4 regions of the Nesterenkonia suensis genome follow, and region 1 is predicted to be linked to each of the others. Evidence: riboswitches for the same ligand, from Rfam matches in the RefSeq annotation. Region 1 holds a riboswitch; each other region holds the start of a gene.

The links. A riboswitch is a leader RNA that binds a small molecule or an ion and turns the genes downstream of it on or off. The one in region 1 is predicted to bind S-adenosylmethionine.
Region 2: it holds a riboswitch for S-adenosylmethionine, as region 1 does, so the genes downstream of both, ACYVKI_RS01935 (nitrite/sulfite reductase) here and ACYVKI_RS13950 (ABC transporter ATP-binding protein) in region 1, are expected to answer to the same signal.
Region 3: it holds a riboswitch for S-adenosylmethionine, as region 1 does, so the genes downstream of both, ACYVKI_RS01670 (O-acetylhomoserine aminocarboxypropyltransferase/cysteine synthase family protein) here and ACYVKI_RS13950 (ABC transporter ATP-binding protein) in region 1, are expected to answer to the same signal.
Region 4: it holds a riboswitch for S-adenosylmethionine, as region 1 does, so the genes downstream of both, ACYVKI_RS00865 (methylenetetrahydrofolate reductase) here and ACYVKI_RS13950 (ABC transporter ATP-binding protein) in region 1, are expected to answer to the same signal.

The regions. Positions count from the first base shown of each region.
Region 1 covers NZ_BAAGRN010000025.1:74,537-79,313, forward strand. The annotation lists gene ACYVKI_RS13940 (hypothetical protein) at 98-226, opposite strand; SAM riboswitch class I at 234-345, opposite strand; gene ACYVKI_RS13945 (flavin reductase family protein) at 724-1,344, shown strand; SAM riboswitch class I at 1,454-1,573, shown strand; gene ACYVKI_RS13950 (ABC transporter ATP-binding protein) at 1,584-2,456, shown strand; gene ACYVKI_RS13955 (aliphatic sulfonate ABC transporter substrate-binding protein) at 2,598-3,734, shown strand; gene ACYVKI_RS13960 (ABC transporter permease) at 3,734-4,645, shown strand; gene acs (acetate--CoA ligase) at 4,636-4,777, shown strand, end outside.
Region 2 covers NZ_BAAGRN010000001.1:442,129-446,905, reverse strand. The annotation lists gene cysD (sulfate adenylyltransferase subunit CysD) at 1-108, opposite strand, end outside; gene ACYVKI_RS01940 (phosphoadenylyl-sulfate reductase) at 110-844, opposite strand; gene ACYVKI_RS01935 (nitrite/sulfite reductase) at 841-2,565, opposite strand; SAM riboswitch class I at 2,569-2,655, opposite strand; gene ACYVKI_RS01930 (ABC transporter substrate-binding protein) at 2,770-3,726, opposite strand; gene ACYVKI_RS01925 (ABC transporter permease) at 3,751-4,413, opposite strand; gene ACYVKI_RS01920 (ABC transporter permease) at 4,410-4,777, opposite strand, start outside.
Region 3 covers NZ_BAAGRN010000001.1:387,406-392,182, reverse strand. The annotation lists gene ACYVKI_RS01680 (SGNH/GDSL hydrolase family protein) at 1-113, shown strand, start outside; gene metX (homoserine O-acetyltransferase MetX) at 177-1,292, opposite strand; gene ACYVKI_RS01670 (O-acetylhomoserine aminocarboxypropyltransferase/cysteine synthase family protein) at 1,396-2,784, opposite strand; SAM riboswitch class IV at 2,924-3,040, opposite strand; gene ACYVKI_RS01665 (alpha/beta fold hydrolase) at 3,250-4,125, shown strand; gene ACYVKI_RS01660 (acetyl-CoA C-acyltransferase) at 4,295-4,777, opposite strand, start outside.
Region 4 covers NZ_BAAGRN010000001.1:197,327-202,103, forward strand. The annotation lists gene metE (5-methyltetrahydropteroyltriglutamate--homocysteine S-methyltransferase) at 1-1,516, opposite strand, end outside; gene ACYVKI_RS00865 (methylenetetrahydrofolate reductase) at 1,700-2,704, opposite strand; SAM riboswitch class IV at 2,767-2,906, opposite strand; gene ACYVKI_RS00870 (helix-turn-helix transcriptional regulator) at 3,075-3,362, opposite strand; gene ACYVKI_RS00875 (sodium-dependent bicarbonate transport family permease) at 3,486-4,418, shown strand; gene ACYVKI_RS00880 (P-II family nitrogen regulator) at 4,429-4,731, shown strand; gene ACYVKI_RS00885 (thermonuclease family protein) at 4,758-4,777, shown strand, end outside.

The sequences.
Region 1 (4,777 bases):
GGAGACCACGCCCTGCTGATGCAGCACCAGAGAGGAACTCCCGACGCCGACCACGCGGCCATGCCCAGTGAAACCACGGGGCCGACGTCGGGAGAGTCTATGGGGCGCCGGAAGGCGCCGCACCGGAGGCGGGACGCGCGGTCCGGCGGACGCCGTCGACGCCGTGGTGGATCCCGTGGCGCCGCGCGGCGTGGAGGGTCATGAACACATGACGTGGTGAGATCATCAGGCAGTCTCCATCGTCTCTGGCGGTAGCACCGTTCCCCGGACCGCAAGGAGCGCGGCTGCACCGGGTGGTTGCTGCGACGTCGTCGAGCCAGATCTCTCGGTCGCTCTGGATGGGTTGGTGAATCCCAGCCTACGCCGCAGACCTGAACATTCGTCAAACTCCACGGATAAGTTCATGACATAGAACGTAAGAATGCGCGGACCGGGCTGCGTCACGTCCCCTCCTCCCCTCGACCTCCCATTCCCCCCCTCGAGGAGCCCGAACCCTCTCTCACGGCCCTCCCTCCGGCTCCTCGGCCGGCTCCTCAGCCAGCCCCCCTCGGACACGCCGTTGAAGGTCTCGACCGGCGTCCGTACGCTGGCCTGACGAGACCTTCCCGAGCGACTGAGAGATCGGGCTCGACGACGCCGCAGCCACCCTGCGACGTGCCCCGCCTGCCTGGCGAGCACGTCGGAGGCGGTGTTGCCGCCAGGACCGATGGGAGCTGATCCTCCATGAGCGCAGCACTGGCCACCCCTGGGCCCCCTGCGACCACCCCGACCCCTGCGACCACTGCCGAGGCGCCCGTGCAGAAGACCCACGACGTCGTCGCCTCCCGCGAGGCCACCCCGCTGAGCACCATCGACCCGGGGGAGCTGCGTGAGGTCTTCGGACGCTTTCCACAGAGCGTGGTCGTCGTCGCCGCCGCAGTGGACGGCCGCCCGGAGGGACTCGTCGCCTCCACCTTCACGGTCGGAGTCTCGCTGGAGCCGCCGCTGGCCACCCTGGCGGTGCAGCACAGCTCCTCCACCTGGCCGAAGCTCGTCGGCGCGGATGCGGAGCTGGGCATCTCCCTGATCGGTCGCGGCCAGGAGGCGCTGTGCCGGAAGATCGCCTCCAAGGATCGTCAGAGCCGCTTCTCCGGGGTAGACCTCACCACCGGAGCGCGGGGCGCGATCACGCTCGACGGCGCACCGGTCACCTTCACCACGCGCATCCACGATCAGGTCCGGGCCGGGGATCACGACATCATCGTGCTCGAACTGCTCGACCTCGCCGTCGAGGAGGACGCCGAAGCGCTGGTGTTCCACCAGAGCCGGTTCCGAACCCTCGACCCGCTCTCCTCCGAGAGCTGACCCCTCCCCTCCTGCGAAGCGCTGCCGAGCAAGCCCCCGCTCCGGGGATGTCTCATACTGTGACATCTCCTTTGCCCGGTCGGCCCCGATGTGCGTAGGGTTGACAGTGCCACCATCCCGAGCGGCTGAGAGATCTGGCTCGACGACGCCGCAGCAACCTTCGGATGCGCTGATGGGCCGTCTGTGCCCATCGCATCAGAAAAGGTGCTACCGCCAGGATCGATGGGAGAGATATTCCTATGGGTTCCTCTGCACCCACACTCGCCCCCCGCGAGTCTGACCTGTTCACCTCTGGACCGTCCGGCGGCACGGCCGTGCTCGAACGACCCGCCGCCGCGGCCACCCACTCCTTGGACGTCGAGCTGCGTGACGTCGGACGCAGCTTCGACGGTTGCACCGTGCTGCGCGACGTCGACCTGCACGTCTCCCCCGGTGAGGTGGTCGCCATCCTGGGTGCCTCCGGCTGCGGGAAGTCCACCCTGCTGCGTGCCGTCGGCGGCCTGGACACCGGGCACACCGGGACGGTCGTCATCGACGGCACCCCCGTGCGCACCTATGACGAGCGCACCGCCGTCGGGTTCCAGGAGCCACGGCTGCTGCCCTGGCGCTCAGTCCACCGCAACGTCTCGCTGGGCCTGCCACGCGGCGTCCCCAAGGCTGAGGGCCAGGATCGGGTCGATGAGCTGCTCGAGCTGGTCGGCCTCGCCGAACGCGCCCAGCTGCGCCCGCGGGAGATCTCCGGAGGGATGGCGCAGCGCGCCTCGCTGGCCCGAGCGCTGGCCCGGCGCCCCGGAGTGCTGCTGCTGGACGAGCCCTTCGGCGCCCTGGATGCGCTGACCCGGCTGAAGATGCAGGACCTGCTGCTCGACGTCCACGCGCAGACCGGCACCACCGTGCTGCTGGTGACCCACGACGTCGACGAAGCCCTCCAGCTCGCCGACCGCATCCTGCTGCTCGGCCCTGACCCCTCCGGTGACGCCCGAGAGGGCGCCACCGTCTCCCGGCTGCTCACCGTTCCGGGCAGCCGACCCCGCGACCGCGCCTCCGCCGAGCTGGCCGCCCTGCGCGGTGAGCTGCTCGCCGGGCTCGGTGTCGACGCCCACGCACATTGACCCCGTCCGCTCTGCCCTGCGCGGGCGTCCGAGCATGACCCGCACGCCCCTGGTCTCCGCCGGGCGGCGCCAGCGAGAGTCCGTCTCGGCCGGGGCGCAGGCAGAGCGACGACCACCACCCACGAAAGGTCCGTTCACCTCATGCCCAGCCTGACCACTCCCTCCCCCCGTCCTGTCCCCGGCGCTGTCCCCGGCGCTGTCCCCGGCGCTGTCGGCCGCACCAGCCGCCAGCTCAGCCGGGCCGCCCGCACCGCGATCGCCGGCGTCGGCGTGACGCTCCTGGCCGCCGGCTGCGTAGAGGGCGAAGGCAACGGCGCCGGAGCCGACGGCGAGTTGGAGACCCTCAGCATCGACTTCGCCACGTACAACCCGCTCAGTCTGGTGATGATGGAGCACGGCTGGCTCGAGGAGGAGCTGGCTGAGGCCGGCACCGACGTCGAGTGGATCCAGTCCCACGGCTCCAACGACGCCAACGAGAAGCTGCGTGCCGGGGCGATCGACCTGGGCTCCACGGCCGGCTCGGCGGCGCTGCTGGCCCGCGCCAACGGCTCACCGATCCACATGGTCCTCATCGAGAACCAGCCCGAATGGTCAGCATTGGTCACCTCCCCGGATTCCGGCATCGGCGACGTGGAGGACCTGGAGGGCGCCTCGGTGGCCGCCACCCTGGGCACGGACCCGTACTTCTTCCTGGTGCAGTCCCTGCAGGAGGCCGGTCTGGAGATCGGCGACGTCGAGGTGCAGAATCTGCAGCATGCCGACGGCCACACTGCGCTGGCCAATGGGGACGTCGACGCCTGGGCCGGGCTGGACCCGATCATGGCGGGCGCCGAGGCCGACGGCCAGGAGCTCTTCTACCGCAACGTGGACTTCAACACCTACAGCGTCATCAACGCGACCGAGTCGTTCATCGACGATCACCCGGAGGTCGTCCAGACCGTGGTGGACGTCTATGAGCAGGCGCGTCAGTGGGCCCTGCAGAACCCGGACGAGACGGCAGAGATCCTCGCCGAGTACGGAAACATCGACTTGGAGGTCGCCGAGACCGTCATCCAGGAGCGGTCGAACTTCGAGGTCGACCCGGTCCCCGGCGAGGCTCAGCACCAGGTGCTCCAGGAGGTCGGCCCGATCTTCATCGACACCGGCGACGTCTCCAGCCAGGACAGCATCGACGACGCCCTGGAGACCCTGTTCCACCCGGAGTTCGCGGAGAATCGTGCCGCCACTGAGGCAGAAGGGGCCGACGATGAGGCCACGATCGTCGAGGATGATGAGTGATGAGCCAGACGCTGCCCGATGACGCCCACCCCCGGGCCGAGGCGGCCCGCCTGCAGTCCGCCGAGCCGGCGCAGGCGGTGGGCGAACGGGACTCTGCCGCGCCCCCGGCGGTGACCGACCCGGACAGTCCGACCGCTGCAGTGCCCGCTCCGGTGCGCCGGATCCCGGGAGGACGGGTCCTGCTCGGAGCGATCGTGCCGCTGGCGCTGCTGGGACTCTGGTACGGCGTCGCGGCCTCCGGGATGTTCTCCCCCGTGCAGCTGCCGGCCCCGCAGACCGTGCTCAGCGCCGGCGTGGAGCTGTTCGAACGCGGGGAGCTCTACCAGCACATCGCGATCTCCGTGCAGCGTGTGCTGCTCGGCTTCGGCATCGGCGCCGGCCTGGGCCTGGTGGTGGGCTCGCTGCTGGGACTCTCCCGTGTCGCCGACACCCTGCTGCACCCCACGGTCGGAGCGTTCCGTGCGGTCCCCTCCCTGGCCTGGGTGCCGCTGCTGATCCTGTGGATGGGGATCCATGAAGACTCCAAGGTCACGCTGATCGCGATCGGCGCGTTCTTCCCGGTGTTCACCGCCGTGCACTCTGCCCTGCGGCATGTGGATCCGCATCTGGTGGAGGCAGGCCGCGCGTTCGGGTATCACGGGCTGCGACTGCTGGTCACCGTTCAGCTGCCGGCAGTGGTGCCCAGTGTGTTCTCCGGGCTGCGTCTGGCTCTGGCACAGGCCTGGCTGTTCCTGGTGGCCGCGGAGCTGATCGCCTCCTCCATGGGGCTGGGCTTCCTGCTGACCGATTCGCAGAACAACGGACGCACCGACCGCCTGCTGCTGGCCATCATCCTGCTGGCCGTGCTGGGCAAGCTCACCGACGCCCTGCTGGGTGTGGTCGAGCGGAAGGCGCTGAAGACATGGGCGTGACGCCTGCGTCAGACATCGATCGGGCGACGCCGCAGCACCCGCTGGCCGCGGACGTCCACTCCTGGGCGGACCCGATCACCGAACAGCAGCGCCTCGGCTTCTGGGATCGGGCGGCGTCGCTGCTGGACTGGG
Region 2 (4,777 bases), on a different contig from region 1:
GTGGATGGACTCGGCCTCCAGTCGGGCCAGTGCTGACTGGCCGGCGAGGTCCACGGCGGCGGCGACGTCGGCGGCCCGCGGGGCGGGCGCGGCGGTGGCGGTGGTCATCTCAGGCTCCTGTGGCAGTGGTGGTGTGGATGCCGCATTCGACCTTCCCGCTGCCGGACCAGCGGCCGGCGCGGGGGTCCTCGCCCTCGGCGACGGGGCGGGTGCAGGGGCGACAGCCGATGGAGGGGTAGCCGTTCTGCAGCAGCAGATTCACCGGCAGAGCGTGGCGGTTCGAGTAGTCGACGAGGTCGTCGAAGCTCCAGGAGGCGACCGGGTTGACCTTGATCAGCCCGTGCAGCTCGTCGAAGGTGACCAGCGGGGTGTCCACCCGCGTGGGAGCCTCGTCCCGACGCACTCCGGTGAACCAGAGCTTGTAGCCGCTCAGCGCCTCGGCGAGCGGCTCCATCTTTCGCATCCGGCAGCAGGCGGCGGGGTCCCGGCCGAACAGGTCCTTGCCGTACTCGGCGTCCTGCTCCGCCACGGTCAGCTTCGGGGTGACGTCGACGACGGTCACGTCCAGCTGGCGGGCGACCTCGTCACGGGCGGCGAGCGTCTCGGTGAAGTGGTAGCCGGTCTCCAGGAACAGCACGTCCACGCCGGGCAGCTGCTCAGCCACCAGGGCAGGCAGCACGGCGTCCGCCATGGAGCAGGCCACCGCGACGTCGGCGGTGTCCACGTTCCGCGCCACCCAGCCGATGACCTGATCGGCGGAGGCCTCCCAGCCGAGCTCCTCGGCCCCGGCGGCCGCCAGGGACCGCAACCGGTCCGCTGTGGTGAAGTCTGTGGTGGTCGTCATGCCGGCTCGACCTCCTTCTTCTGTAGCTCGGACTCGTCGACGCGGTGGCTCCACTGGGCGAAGGTCTCGCCGGACTGGCGTCCGGCCAGGTAGCGGCGCACGAGCAGCTCCACATAGTCGACGAGCTCCTCAGCAGTGACCTTCAGCCCGCGCACAGTGCGCCCGAGACCGGCCTCGTCACGGTCGACGAAGGTGAGCCCCCCGCCGAGGTGGACCTGGAAGCCGGGGCTCTTGCCGCCGTCGCCGTCCGGCAGCAGCTGGCCTTTGAGTCCGATGTCCGCCGTCTGGATCCGGGCGCAGGAGTTGGGGCAGCCGTTGATGTGCAGGCTCAGCCGGACCGGCATCTGATCGGCGACGTCGGCCAGGCGCTCCTCCAGCGCATCGATGGTCCGTGCCGCCGTGGTCTTGGTCTCCACGATGGCCAGCTTGCAGAACTCGATGCCGGTGCAGGCGATGGTGGAGCGGCGGAAGACGCTGGGCCGCGGATCCAGCCCCAGCTCCGCCAGACCGGCGGAGACGGCCTCGATCTCCTGTTCGGCGATGTCGAGGACCACCAGCTTCTGGTGCGGGGTGGTGCGCAGCCGGTGGGAGCCGTGACGTTCCAGCAGGTCGGCCAGCTCGATGAGCAGCGTGCCGGAGACCCGTCCCACGGTGGGGGTGACGCCGATGTAGTACCGGCCGTCCTTCTGCCGGTGGACGCCCACATGGTCCCCGGGGGTGTCCGGTGCGGCGGGCGGCGGACCGTCGGTGAGCCGCCGTCCGAGGTACTCGTCCTCGAGGATCTGACGGAACTTCGACGGCCCCCATTCGGCCAGCAGGAACTTCAGCCGGGCCTTGTTGCGCAGACGCCGGAAGCCGTAGTCACGGAACGTCTGGGTCACCGCGTGCCAGACCTCAGCGGCCTCCTCCTCGCGGACGAAGACCCCCAGCCGTTCGGCCAGCCGCGCATTGGTGGAGAGCCCTCCGCCGACCCACAGGTCATAGCCGGGGCCGTGCTCCGGGTGGAGCACCCCGACCAGGGAGAAGTCGTTGATCTCATGGACCACGTCCTGAGAGGGATGCCCGGTGATCGCGGACTTGTATTTCCGCGGCAGGTTCGCCAGCTCCGGGTCACCGATGTAGCGCCGGACGATCTCGGCGATCACCGGAGTGGGGTCGATGATCTCGTCCGCGGCGATGCCGGCCACCGGCGAGCCCAGGATCACGCGGGGGGTGTCTCCACAGGCCTCAGTGGTGCCCAGACCGACCGCCTCGAGGCGGCGCCAGATCTCCGGGACGTCCTCCACGGCCACCCAGTGCAGCTGGACGTTCTGCCGGTCGGTGACGTCCGCGGTGTCCCGGGCGAAGTCCCGGGAGATCTCGCCGATGACGCGCAGCTGCTCGGTGGTGAGGGCCCCGCCGTCGATCCGGACCCGCAGCATGAAGTACTTGTCGTCGACCTCCTCGGGCGGCAGGGAGTTGTGGGCCCCTGCCGGCACTCCGGGCCGCCGCTGGGTGTAGAGGCCCCACCAGCGGAATCGGCCGCGCAGGTCATCGGGGTCGATGGAGTCGAAGCCCTGCTTCGAATAGATCTGCTCGATCCGCTCGCGGACGTTCAGACCGTTGTCCGCCTGTTTGAACTCTTCGTTGTGGTTCAGCGGATCGGTGCCGTCGATCTTCCACTGTCCGTTCGGGCGCTTCGCGGGCCGTCGGGTGGGCGCGGCAGACACGTCAGTGCTCATGCTCCTCCATCGCTTCTGGCGTGAGCACCCGGCTCTCCCGGGTTGCTGCGGCGTCGTGGAGCCAGATCTCTCGGCCGCTCTGGATGGTCGGTGGTGTGAGCACCACGCTACTGCACGTCGCCGCACAGACGAAGATTCGACGTCACATGCCGTCATCTATGTTCATGTGTTCACCCCGCATGCGCAGTGCTCGCAAGCGGGTGCTCAGGTGTCGTCGAGCCCTTTCTCCTTCAGCCAGTCGGCGGCGACCTCCGCAGCAGGAGCCTGGTCATCCACGCTGGCCGCGTTGAGCCCATTGAGCTCCTCCTGGCTCAGCTCCGCGGTGACCGCCTCGATCAGTGCCGACGCCTCCGCGTCCACGGACTCGGAGACGAGCGGGACGATGTTCTGCGGCAGGACCAGCTCCTCCGGGTCCTCCAACCTCACCAGGTCATGGGCCTCGATAGCAGGGTCGGCGCTGTAGATGTCGGCGACCTGCACGTCACCGTCCAGCAGCGCGCGCACCGTCAGCGGCCCGCCGGAGTCCTCCACCGGCACCAGGGTGATCTCCACCCCGTAGACCTCCTGCAGCCCCTGCGGCCCATACGGACGGGTCTCGAACTCGGAGTTCGCCGCGATGCTGAGCTCCTCGTCGACGTCGGCGAGGTCGCCCACGCTGCTCAGCCCGCGCTCCTGGGCGAACTCCCCGGTGACCACGAAGCTGTCCTGATCGGTGGCCTCAGCCGGTGACAACGCGGAGATGCCCTCCGGCAGGCTGTCCTCCAGTCCGGCGAGGACGCTCTCGAGGTCCGACGCCTCAGACTCCGGGTCCACATACTGCAGCAGGTTCCCGGCATACTCCGGAAAGACGTCGATCTCCCCGGACTCCAGCTCCGGCATGTAGACCTCACGCTGACCAATGTCGAACTGCCGGTCCACCTCGTGGCCGGCCGCCTCCAGACGCTGGGCATAGAGCTCGGCGATGATTGTGTTGGAGTAGTACTGCTGGGATCCGACGACGATCGCACCGCCCTCGCCGCCCTCACCGTCACCCCCGCCCTCGGCCAGCGGATCCTCGGCGCCGCAGGCGGTCAGCCCGAGCGCGGCCAGACCGAGCAGCGTGACAGGCCCGCGCCCGCGCACGGCGAGACGGCTGACGGATCTCTTGACGGGGTGGGGCACGGGGCTCACATCCTCTCCTGAGGCTCAGACGATCCCGGGGATCCTCCTGAGCATCCGCTGGGCGATGACGAACACGGCGTCGGCCAGGACTGCCACGGTGATGACCATGAACGACGCTCCCAGCATCATGGCATAGTCATGGTTGCGCAGGCCCAGGAACAGCGGCCGACCCAGTCCCCCGGCACCCACATAGGCTGCCAGCGTGGCCGTGGCGATGACCTGGAGCGTCGCCAGGCGGATGCCGCCGAGGATCAGTCGCAGTCCCAGCGGCACCTCCACTGTGGTCAGCACCTGCCACGGGCTCAGCCCCTGGGCACGGGCCGCGTCCACCACCCGGCGGTCCACCGCCTCCACTCCCGCGTACGCGCCGGCGATGATCGACGGCACAGCCAGCACCACGAAGGCGATCATCGGCGCGGTGAGCCCGATGCCCACCGCCAAGGCGGTCAGGGTGATCAGCCCCAGCGTGGGCAGCGCCCGAGCGGCACCGGTGGACAGCACCGCCACCGCACGGCCTCGCCCCGTGTGCCCGATGATCAGCCCGATCGGCAGGGCCACCAGCACCGAAATCCCGACCGCCAGCACCGTGTACCAGAGGTGCTCGGCGATGCGCACTCCGAGCCCTCCCGGACCGGCCCAGTTCTCTATGCTGAGCACCCACTGGAGGGCGTCGACGAGCGGAGTCATCCCGTCGCCCCGGCCCGCCGGTGCTGCCAGGGCATGGCCAGCCGACCCAGCGCCACCAGCAGCAGGTCCACCACGACGGCGAGCACCACCGTCATCACGATGCCCGCCACGATCGAGGGCACGATGCCGCGCTGGAAGCCGTCGGTGAACAGCGAGCCGAGGCTGGTGACCCCCAGCACCGCGGAGACGCTGACCATGCTCAGCGTGCTCACCGAGACGACTCGCAGCCCGGCGAGCAGGGCCGGGCCGGCCAGCGGCAGCTCGACGGTGAGGAACGCGCCCATCCGGGAATGTCCGACCGCAGTGGCGGCCAGTCGGACATCATCCGAGACGGCGGCGAAGGCGTCCGCAGCTGATCGGACCA
Region 3 (4,777 bases), on a different contig from region 1:
TGCGGCGGCTGCGCGGCCGCTCCTCCGGGGACGGGGTGACCGCCAAGCGCCCCACCTTCGAACCGCTCTTCGGCGGGGTGATGCCGCCGGGGACCTCAGCCGCCGAGGACTGACACGGTCCCGGGGCCACCTCTGTGCCGCCCCGAAGCCGGCGCAGGGCGTCCCGGTGCAGGACGTCACAGTCCGAGCGTCTGGCGCATCTGGTCGGCGAGCTGCTCGGGGCTGGTGAGGAAGCCGTCGTGGCCGATCGGTGAGGCGATCATGTGCACCCGGTTCTCGCCGGGCAGCAGCTGCGCCAGCTCACGGGACTGCTCCGGCAGATAGAGCCGGTCCGAGGCCACGGCGGCGATGAACGGGGTGGCGGTGACCCGGGACAGCGCCTGGGCGACGCCGCCGCGGCCGCGGCCGACGTCGTGACTCATCAGCGCCTCGGTCAACACGATGTAGGCATTCGGGTCGAACCTGCTCACCAGTTTCTTCGCCTGGTGGTCCAGGTAGGACTCCACCTGGTAGCGACCGCGTCGCCGTGCGCTCCAGGCGAAAGGATCCTCCTCGTCCTGCGATTCCCGGTGGAATCGGGCGCCGAACTCATGCTCGGTGCGGTACGTGATGTGGGCGATGCGGCGCGCCAGGCCCAGCCCGTCCTCCGGGTCCGGCCCGCCGTAGTAGTCGCCGCCGGCGAAGTGCGGGTCGTTCTCGATAGCTTTGATCTGGGCCTGGCCGAAGGCGATCTGCTCAGCGGTGGAAGCCGCTCCGCAGGCGAAGACCGCCGCACCGCGCACCCGATCCGGAAAGGTCACCGCCCACTCGAGGACCCGGGCCCCTCCCATGGACCCGCCGATGACCGTATGGAACTGCTCGATCCCCAGGTGGTCCGCCAACCGAGCCTCCAGCTCCACGGAGTCGCGGATCGTGGTGAAGGGGAAGCGCGAGCCCCAGGGGCGGCCGTCCGGATCCGGTGAGGCCGGACCCGTGGACCCGTAGCATCCGCCGACCATCGCCGGGGCGACCACGAACCACCGGGTGGTGTCGATGGGTCGCCCCGGCCCCAGCAGACCCTCCCACCAGCCCGGCGCCGGGTCGACGTCGGTGGAGGCGACATGCGTGTCACCGGTGAGGGCGTGGGCGACCAGGATCGCGTTGTCCCGGGCCTCATTGAGCGTGCCCCAGGTCTCGTAGGCCAGCTGCACCTGAGGCAGCCTGCCTCCCGTCTCGAAGACGTGCTCACCGACGTCGACGACGGCGAGCGCGCCAGCGGGACGGGGGGTCGAGGTCAGCACCTGGGCGGTCATGAGGCGGGAACTCCTGAGTCAGTCCGGGTTGGCTGGGCGGGGACGGTCAGTCGGAGGAGCGGGTCACAAGAGCGGGCGGCTCCGGTCGGCTCTCAGGCTAGCCTCAGCCCACCGGCGCCGGCTCTGCGACCGGCTGATTCTCACTCTGCGGACCCTGGGCACCGGCCGGAACGGCCTTCTGCAGGGCTTGCTCGAGATCGGCGAGGATGTCCTCGACGTGTTCCAGGCCCACCGAGAGTCGGACCAGGCCGGGCACGACGCCGGCGGCCCGCTGCTCGTCCTCGGTCAGCTGGCGGTGAGTGGTCGAGGCCGGGTGGATCGCCAGGGAGCGGACGTCCCCGACGTTGGCCACCAGAGAGTGGAGCTCGAGCGCATCCACCACGGCCTGGCCTGCCGGGGCTCCGCCGTCGACCTCGAAGGCCAGCACAGAACCGACCCCCTTGGGCAGGTAGCGCTGCGCCCGCTCGTACCAGGGGCTGGAGACCAGCCCCGGGTAGCTGACCCGCGTGACCGCCGGGTGGGCCTCCAGGAACTCGGCGACCCGCTGGGCGTTCTGCACGTGGCGCTCCACGCGCAGGCTGAGGGTCTCCAGGCCCAGGTTGATCTCGAAGGCGTTGTGCGGGGAGAGGGCCGGTCCGAGGTCCCGGAGCAGCTGCACTCGCGCCTTGAGGATGTAGGAGAGGTTGACCCCGAAGATCCCGTCGGCGCCGAGGTCCCGCCCGTAGACGATGCCGTGGTAGCTCTCGTCCGGGGTGTTGAAGCCCGGGAAGCGCTCGGGGTTCTGGGTGTAGTCGAAGTTGCCCGAGTCGACGATGACGCCCGCGATCGCCGTACCGTGTCCGCCGAGGAACTTGGTCGCCGAGTGGATGACGACGTCGGCGCCGTGCTCGATCGGACGGATCAGGTAGGGGCTGGTCAGCGTGTTGTCCACCACCAGCGGCGCTCCATGCTCATGGGCGACCTCCGCCACGGCCTCGAGGTCGAGGACGTCGCCGCGCGGGTTGGCCACGACTTCGCCGAAGAAGGCCCCGGTGTTCTCACGGATGGCGGCTCGCCAGGACTCGGTGTCGTCGGGGTCCTCCACGAAGGTGACCTCGACTCCGAGCTTCGGCAGGGTGTGCTTGAAGAGGTTCTGCGTGCCGCCGTAGAGGGAGGGGGAGGCGACGATGTGCCCGCCGGTCTCGACGATGTTGAGCAGCGCCAGGGACGCTGCGGCCTGGCCGGAGGAGACCAGCAGGGCGCCGGCGCCGCCCTCCAGTGCGGCGATCTTGTTCTCCACCGCCTCGACGGTGGGGTTGGTCAGACGCGAGTAGATGGGACCGAGCTCCTCGAGTCCGAACCGCTTGGCCGCGGCTTCGGTGCTCGGGAAGACGAAGGAGGTGGTCTGCTGGATCGGCAGCGCTCGGGCACCGGTCACCGGGTCCGGGAAGGCCCCGGCGTGGATCTGCTGGGTCTCGAAACGAGGAGCCTGGGTGCTCTCAGTGGTCGTCATGGACGTGTCTCCGTTCAATGCGGTCATAGTGACAGGACCGGCTTCGGAGACACTCCGGGCACAGAGACCCGAGAGGCTGCACCGTGGGGCGGCCCTGTCCTGAAGGACATGATGGTTGGGCCGCACTGTGATGTGTGATGGCCCGCGCTTGCCCCGCCGCATGGGCGGCAGGGCCTGGTCGTCACCCGGGGCACCCCACCGCGAACTGGAGGGTTGCCGGCCAGCAAACCGGGGTTTGACGCTGGCACTCTTGACCTGCCCCACAGTCTGCCCTGCAGACTGCGCTCCGGGCAAATCTGTGTCGTCCTGTGTCGTCCTGTGTCGTCCTGTGGCAACGCCGTCCGCCGTCGCAGCCGGCCGATCGAGAGTCCACCACGCGCCGACCATCTTGTTACCTCATAGTCACTTCTCGTATCGTGAGGCTGGCCACTCTCCCGACCGGCCCCTACGAACACCAGGAGCACCATACAGCCGACCTCAACCTTCGCCTCCCCGTCCGACGGCACACCACTGGCCACCTACCTGTGGGATCCCACCGAGCCGCCGATCGGCGTCGTCCAGATCACCCACGGAGTCGCCGAGCATGCAGGCCGCTACGACCGGCTGGCCCAGGCTCTCACAGCGGCCGGGTACCTGGTCCACGCCCACGACCACCGCGGACATGGCCATTCGGCCGACCCTGACGGCTTCGGAGATTTCGGGCCGGCGGGCTTTGCCGGACTGGTCGAGGACCTGGGAGCATTCGGCGCCTCGATCCGTCAGGAGCATCCGGAGCTGCCGCTGTTCCTGATCGCCCACTCGATGGGATCCATGGCCGCGCAGGAGGTTCTGCTGAGCCGTTCTGCCCAGTACGCCGGGGTCGTGCTCTCCGGGTCCACCGCCGTGGATGGCCTCGCAGAGATGATGAGCGGCGCCGCCGCGGACGATGACCAGCCGGCGGGGCTGGCGGCGTTCAACTCCGGATTCCACCATCGCACCGGCTACGAGTGGCTCTCCCGTGACGACGCCGAGGTGGACGCCTATGTGGCCGACCCGCTGTGCGGCTTCGACCTGCCGGAGGACACGGTACCGGCGATCCTCGCGGGAGGGCCGACGCTCGCCGACCCGGAGCGCCTCGCCCGCATCGAGAAACGACTGCCGGTGCTGATCATCTCGGGGCAGGACGATCCTCTGGCGGACGGCGGACGGCTGCTCGAGCTCCTGGCGCAGCGCTACCGGGAGGCGGGCCTGACCGACGTCACCTTGTCCGTGCACCTCGGGGCGCGTCACGAGATCTTCAATGAGACCACGCGGGAGGAGATCACCCAGGAGGTCCTCCGCTGGATGGCCCAGCGCCGCTGAGCCCAGAAGGACACGGCAGGACACGGCAGGACACGGCAGGACACGGCAGAAGACCCCGTGAAGATTCCGGAACCCCGCTGATCTGCATGGGGTGCCGGAATCTCGGCGGGGTCGAGCACTCGGCCCGGACAGGTCCGGAGGACCAGCCCGGGCCCGGCCCCTCAGGCCCTCAGGCCCTCAGGATCAGCGCATCCCCCTGGCCGCCACCGCCGCAGAGACCAGCGGCCCCCACTCCCCCACCGCGGCGGCCGAGCTCCAGTGCCAGATGCAGCAGCAGCCGCGCCCCGGACATCCCGACCGGGTGCCCCAGAGCGATGGCTCCGCCGTTGACGTTGAGCCTGCCCTCGTCCACACCGAGCTTCCGGGCGGAGGCCACCCCGACGGCGGCGAAGGCCTCATTGATCTCCACCAGATCCAGCTCGGCGGCGTCGATGCCCTCCTTCGCACACGCGGCGGCGATGGCATTGGCCGGCTGCAGCTGCAGCGAGGAGTCCGGGCCGGCGACCATGCCATGGGCACCGATCTCCGCGATCCATTCCAGTCCCAGCTCCTCGGCCTTCGCCCGGGACATCACCACCAGGGCGGCGGCGCCGTCGGAGATCTGGGACGCCGTGCCGGCGGTGATGGTGCCGTCCTTCGCGAAGGCCGGTCG
Region 4 (4,777 bases), on a different contig from region 1:
CCTGCTGGTGGAGGGCGCCGCGTCGGTGGGCGGCCCGCACTCGGCGGATCTCGGGGGTCTGCGGGAACGAGCCGATCGTGGTGGTCGGCAGCGGCGGCAGATCCAGAGCCGCCTCCTGCGCGGCCCGGCGGTGTTCGGCGTCGGCCCGCCGACGGTCCTGGGGCAGCACCTCGTCCAGACGACGGCGCACCGCCTCCACCCGGACCTGCGGGTGCTGCTCCCGGAGCCTGCGACGCGAGGCATCATCGGCGCGCAGCCCCTCCAGAGCGTCCGGGACTTCGGAGAGGTGACCGGCCAGTGCCAGCACCTCGCCGACCTTCTGGTCCGCGAAGGCGAGCCAGCCGGCCACCTGCGGGTCCAACTGCGTCTCGCGGGCGGCGTCATGGGGGACATGCAGCAACGACGTGGAGCTGCTGACCGTCAGCGGACCCTCGTGGCGCTCCCGCAGCTGGTCCAGCAGCCCGGCGGCCCGGGCCACACCGGTGCGCCACACGTTCAGCCCGCCGACGACGCCGGCGGCCACAGTCCGTCCGGTCAGCGGCTCCAGGGCCTGCTCCGGGGGGAGCACGCCACGTTCGAGGTCGAGGCCCACCGCCTCGACGCCGGCTGCGCCGAGGACTGCCAGGGCGTCGTCGCCGGCGGTGCCGTAGCTCACCGGCACGAACAGCGCCGGGCGCTCCGTGAGCCCCGCGAACGCCGTATAGGCGGTGCGCAGGCCGGTGACGATCTGCTCCCGCGGGAGGTCCCAGCCGTCGGAGGCGAGGGCGGGCTCCTCCAGCTGCACCCAGGCCGCGCCGGCGTCCTGGAGGGCGCCGAGCAGGGTGGAGTAGGCGGTCACCAGCTCATCGAGCCGGTCGAACCGAGACTCCTGGGCGAGGCTGCCGTCGGTGCCGTCGGCGGGGCTCTCGGCGGAGCTGACGGCCTTGGCCAGCAGCAGGAAGCTCACCGGGCCCAGCAGGGTGGGCCGGGGGAGGGCCGCACCGGCCGTCTCGGCGGCCAGATCGCGGAAGGTGCGGAAGCGCTCGGCGACGGCGTCCGGCTGAGGGGAGAAGGCGACGTCGGGCTCGATCTCCGGCACGTAGTAGTGATAGTTGGTGTCGAACCACTTGGTCAGCTCCAGCGGCTCCACCGTGGAGGTGCCGCGGGCCAGCGCGGAGACCAGTGCCAGACCCTCACCGGAGTCCGGGGAGGCGGCGGAGAACCCGGCCTCGCGGAAGCGCCGTGGCACCAGGCCGAGCAGCACCGAGGCGTCCAGGACCTGATCGATCACGGCGCCGTCGGCCGGGATCGCCGAGTCCGCCTCCAGGCCGAGGCCTGCCAGATGGCCCAGGGTGCGGGTGCGGTGGGCGCGGACCGCCTCGCGCAGCGCGGCGACGTCTCCGCCGCGCCAATGGGCCTCCAGCGCCTTCTTGATCTCCCGGTTCGGTCCGATACGCGGGTATCCGAGTACGGTGGCCGGCAGGGCGGGAACCTGAGCGGGCGGCTGGTCCTCGGGGCGGGCAGGGGCGGTGGTCATGATGTCTCCTCTGTCAGATGTGTCAGGTGTGTCTGGGGTCAGACGCAGGTGATGGACGGGTCGCATGGAGTGCCCGGGCGGTTCGTCCCGGGTGAGGCGGCAGGGCGCACCAGGACAGCCGACCGCGACGCGGTCCGCAGGCATGAAGGGGCCCTGTGAGGTGGGGAGCGGTGCGCTCCGGCGTCAGGACAGCTCGGGTAGGACCCGCTGCTGACGTGCGGCATCCCGGATCCTGAGGTGATCGAGGATCGCCAGAGCGGCCGGGTGTTGGTTGAACGTGAACAGGTGCAGCCCGGGACATCCGAGCTCGAGGACCGCGTCGATCAGGTTCAGCGTGGCGGCCACCCCGCGGCGTCGTCGTTCGGCCGGGTCTGCGACGTCGAGGTAGTCCAACAGGTGCTGCGGCACCGGAACTCCCGAGATCTCCTCCAGACGCCGCAGCCGCGTGGGGCTCGTCAGCGGGGCCAGCCCGGCGACCACGGGCAGGTGGATGCCCTGAGATCGGGCGTCGTCCACCAGACGGGCGTAGTCCTCGGGGTCATAGAACACCTGGGTGATCGCGTAGTCGGCGCCGGCCTCCTGCTTCTCCCACAGTGCGCACAGGTCCGCCGCGTGGTCCCTGTCCGTGCCGGAGGGAGGATAGGCGGCCACTGAGATGGACACCGGACGGGCGCCCGGCCCCTTGGGAGGGTCCAGCCGCTCGTCCTCCACCTCGCGGACCAGGCGCACCACCTCGGCGGCCCGATTCAGTCCGCCGGGCTGGTGGACCCACTGCCGGCCCCCGTCGGGAGAATCCCCTCGCAGGGCCAGGACGTCCCGGACGCCGAGGTCCAGCAGCTGCTCCACGGCGCGGCGCACCTGGGCAGGAGTGCTTCCTGCGCTGATGAGGTGTGCCATCACGGGGGCGGGGGTGCTCCGGAGCAGGTGCCGGATGACCTCCAGGTTGGCCCCCTCGGGTTGGTTGTGGCCGTGGGTGACGGAGAAGTAGTCCGGACCGGCCTCGGCCAGCAGCTCGATGCTGCGCCAGGGGTCGCGGCCAGCGGTGGCGGGACGCGGCGGGAAGACCTCGAAAGAGATCAGCGAGCGGCGTCGGGTGCGCTGCACCAAGTAGGAGGTGTGTGACGTGTGGTCGTCCGAATCCAGGGCGTGCTGAGGCAGAGTGCCGGCGGACGGCACAGATGGTGTCATGGAGGGTCCTCCGTGTGGGGCGTTCATCATCGTTCATGAGGCGCCACAGGGAGGCTTCCCCTGCGCCGTGCTTGCCGCTGAAGATAAATTCATCGCAGTGAATACGAGTTTCGCGGCCGGATCGTCATCTGGGGCACCCCGTCACGCGGGAAAGGGTTGCCGACCGGCCAAGCCAGAGCTTATGTGACCGGTTCTCGTGATCCTTCGGTGTTCTTCTCTGCCACGACGCTAGCACGGTCGGGCATGCGAGAGAAGGGTCGACGTCATGGATGACGATATATGAACATAATGAACACGGGGTGCTGGCGTGAGGTGTGCGGCAGGGCGTGAGGCGTGTCCACGCGTCTCGTGGAGCGGTGCATCGACTGTGTCACGCAGGAGGGTCGCCGAGCGTGGCGAGGAGCTCTCCGATGCTGTGATGGCGCTCGAGGGGATGCCGAAGGGGCCGGTCGCGATGGATTCGATATCGATTGCGGCGGCCTTCGCGCTCCCTGTCGACGTATCCGTCGGCGATCAGGTCCGCCAGGATCCGCTGGGCGGCGCGCTCGGTGATCCCGACCTTCCGAGCGATCTCCCGGACGAGCATGCCGGGCTCTCTGGCGACGCAGAGGATGACATGGGCGTGGTTGGTGAGGAAGGTCCACTCTGAATCCGGCACGGGGTCAGTATAGATCCAGGGTGACAGAATAAACATGAAACAAAAGTCGTGTATTGTGTGTCAGCAATGGGGCGGCCGCCCGGTGGCCCCGTCGTGCAGGACCCTCCCGGAAGGACCCGCTGCATGCTCGACCCGGTCATCCTCTTCTTCGTCCTCGGCATCGCGGCCGGACTGCTGCGTTCTGAGCTGCGGCTGCCTGCCGCCGTCTATGAGCTGGTGACCATCGTGCTGCTGCTGGCCATCGGGCTCAAAGGAGGCGTGGAGCTGGCGAAGCAGCCCCTGGGAGAGCTGCTGCCGCAGATGGTCGGAGTGGTGGCCATGGGGTTCCTCCTCGCCCTCGCCGCGTTCCCTGTGCTCCGACTCCTGGGACGGCTGGCTCGCGTGGATGCCGCGTCGATCGCCGCGCACTATGGCTCTGTGAGCGTCGGCACCTACGCTGTGGCCGTTGCCTATCTCGGCAGTCGCCGTGTGCCTTTCGAAGAACACATGCCGTTGCTGCTGGTCATTCTGGAGGTGCCGGCGATCCTCGTCGGGATCGTGCTAGCCAGGGGCGTCAGCCGGTCCACACGCTGGGGCTCGGTGATGCACGAGGTGTTCCTGGGCAAGGGCATCGTGCTCCTGCTGGGGGGTCTGCTCATCGGCTGGGCCTCCGGGCCTGAAGGCGTCGTTCCGCTCGAGCCTCTGTTCATGGACCTCTTCAAGGGGATTCTGGCATTGTTCCTCCTGGAGATGGGGCTCATCACGGCAGGCCAGGTAGCAGGGCTCCGGAGACATGGGGTGTTTCTGGCCGCATTCGCCATCGGTATGCCGCTGTTCTCCGCAGTGGTGGGCACGGGAACAGCCATGCTGCTGGGCCTCTCCCTCGGGGGTACGGTGGTGCTGGCGACGCTGGCTGCCAGCGCGTCCTACATCGCGGTCCCGGCCGCCATGCGCATCTCCGTGCCGGAGGCGAACCCGACGCTGTCCTTGGCCGCCGCCTTGGGCATCACCTTTCCGTTCAACGTCCTGATCGGCATACCCATCTACCACGCCATGGCCACCTGGGTGCATGGCTAGGAGCAGGCTCATGGATCCGCACGCGCGCAAACTGCTGACCATCGTCACCGAGGCGGCCCTGGAGGGAAAGATCCTGCGTGATCTGGAGCAGCTCGGCACTCGTGGGCATACGATCACCGACGCCCGGGGAAAGGGCCGCCGAGGAGTGCGCGATGCAGGCTGGGAGGCCAGCGCGAACATCCGGGTGGAGGTCGTCTGTGACGCGGGCACCGCTCAGGCGGTCTCTGCGTATCTGCAGGAGCACTACTACCGGGACTATGCGATGACCGTGTGGGTCATCGACGTCGAGGTGCTGCGTCCGGAGAAGTTCTGACCTCGGTTCCGCCTAGGCTGACATGCATGCCTGACCAGTACCTGAG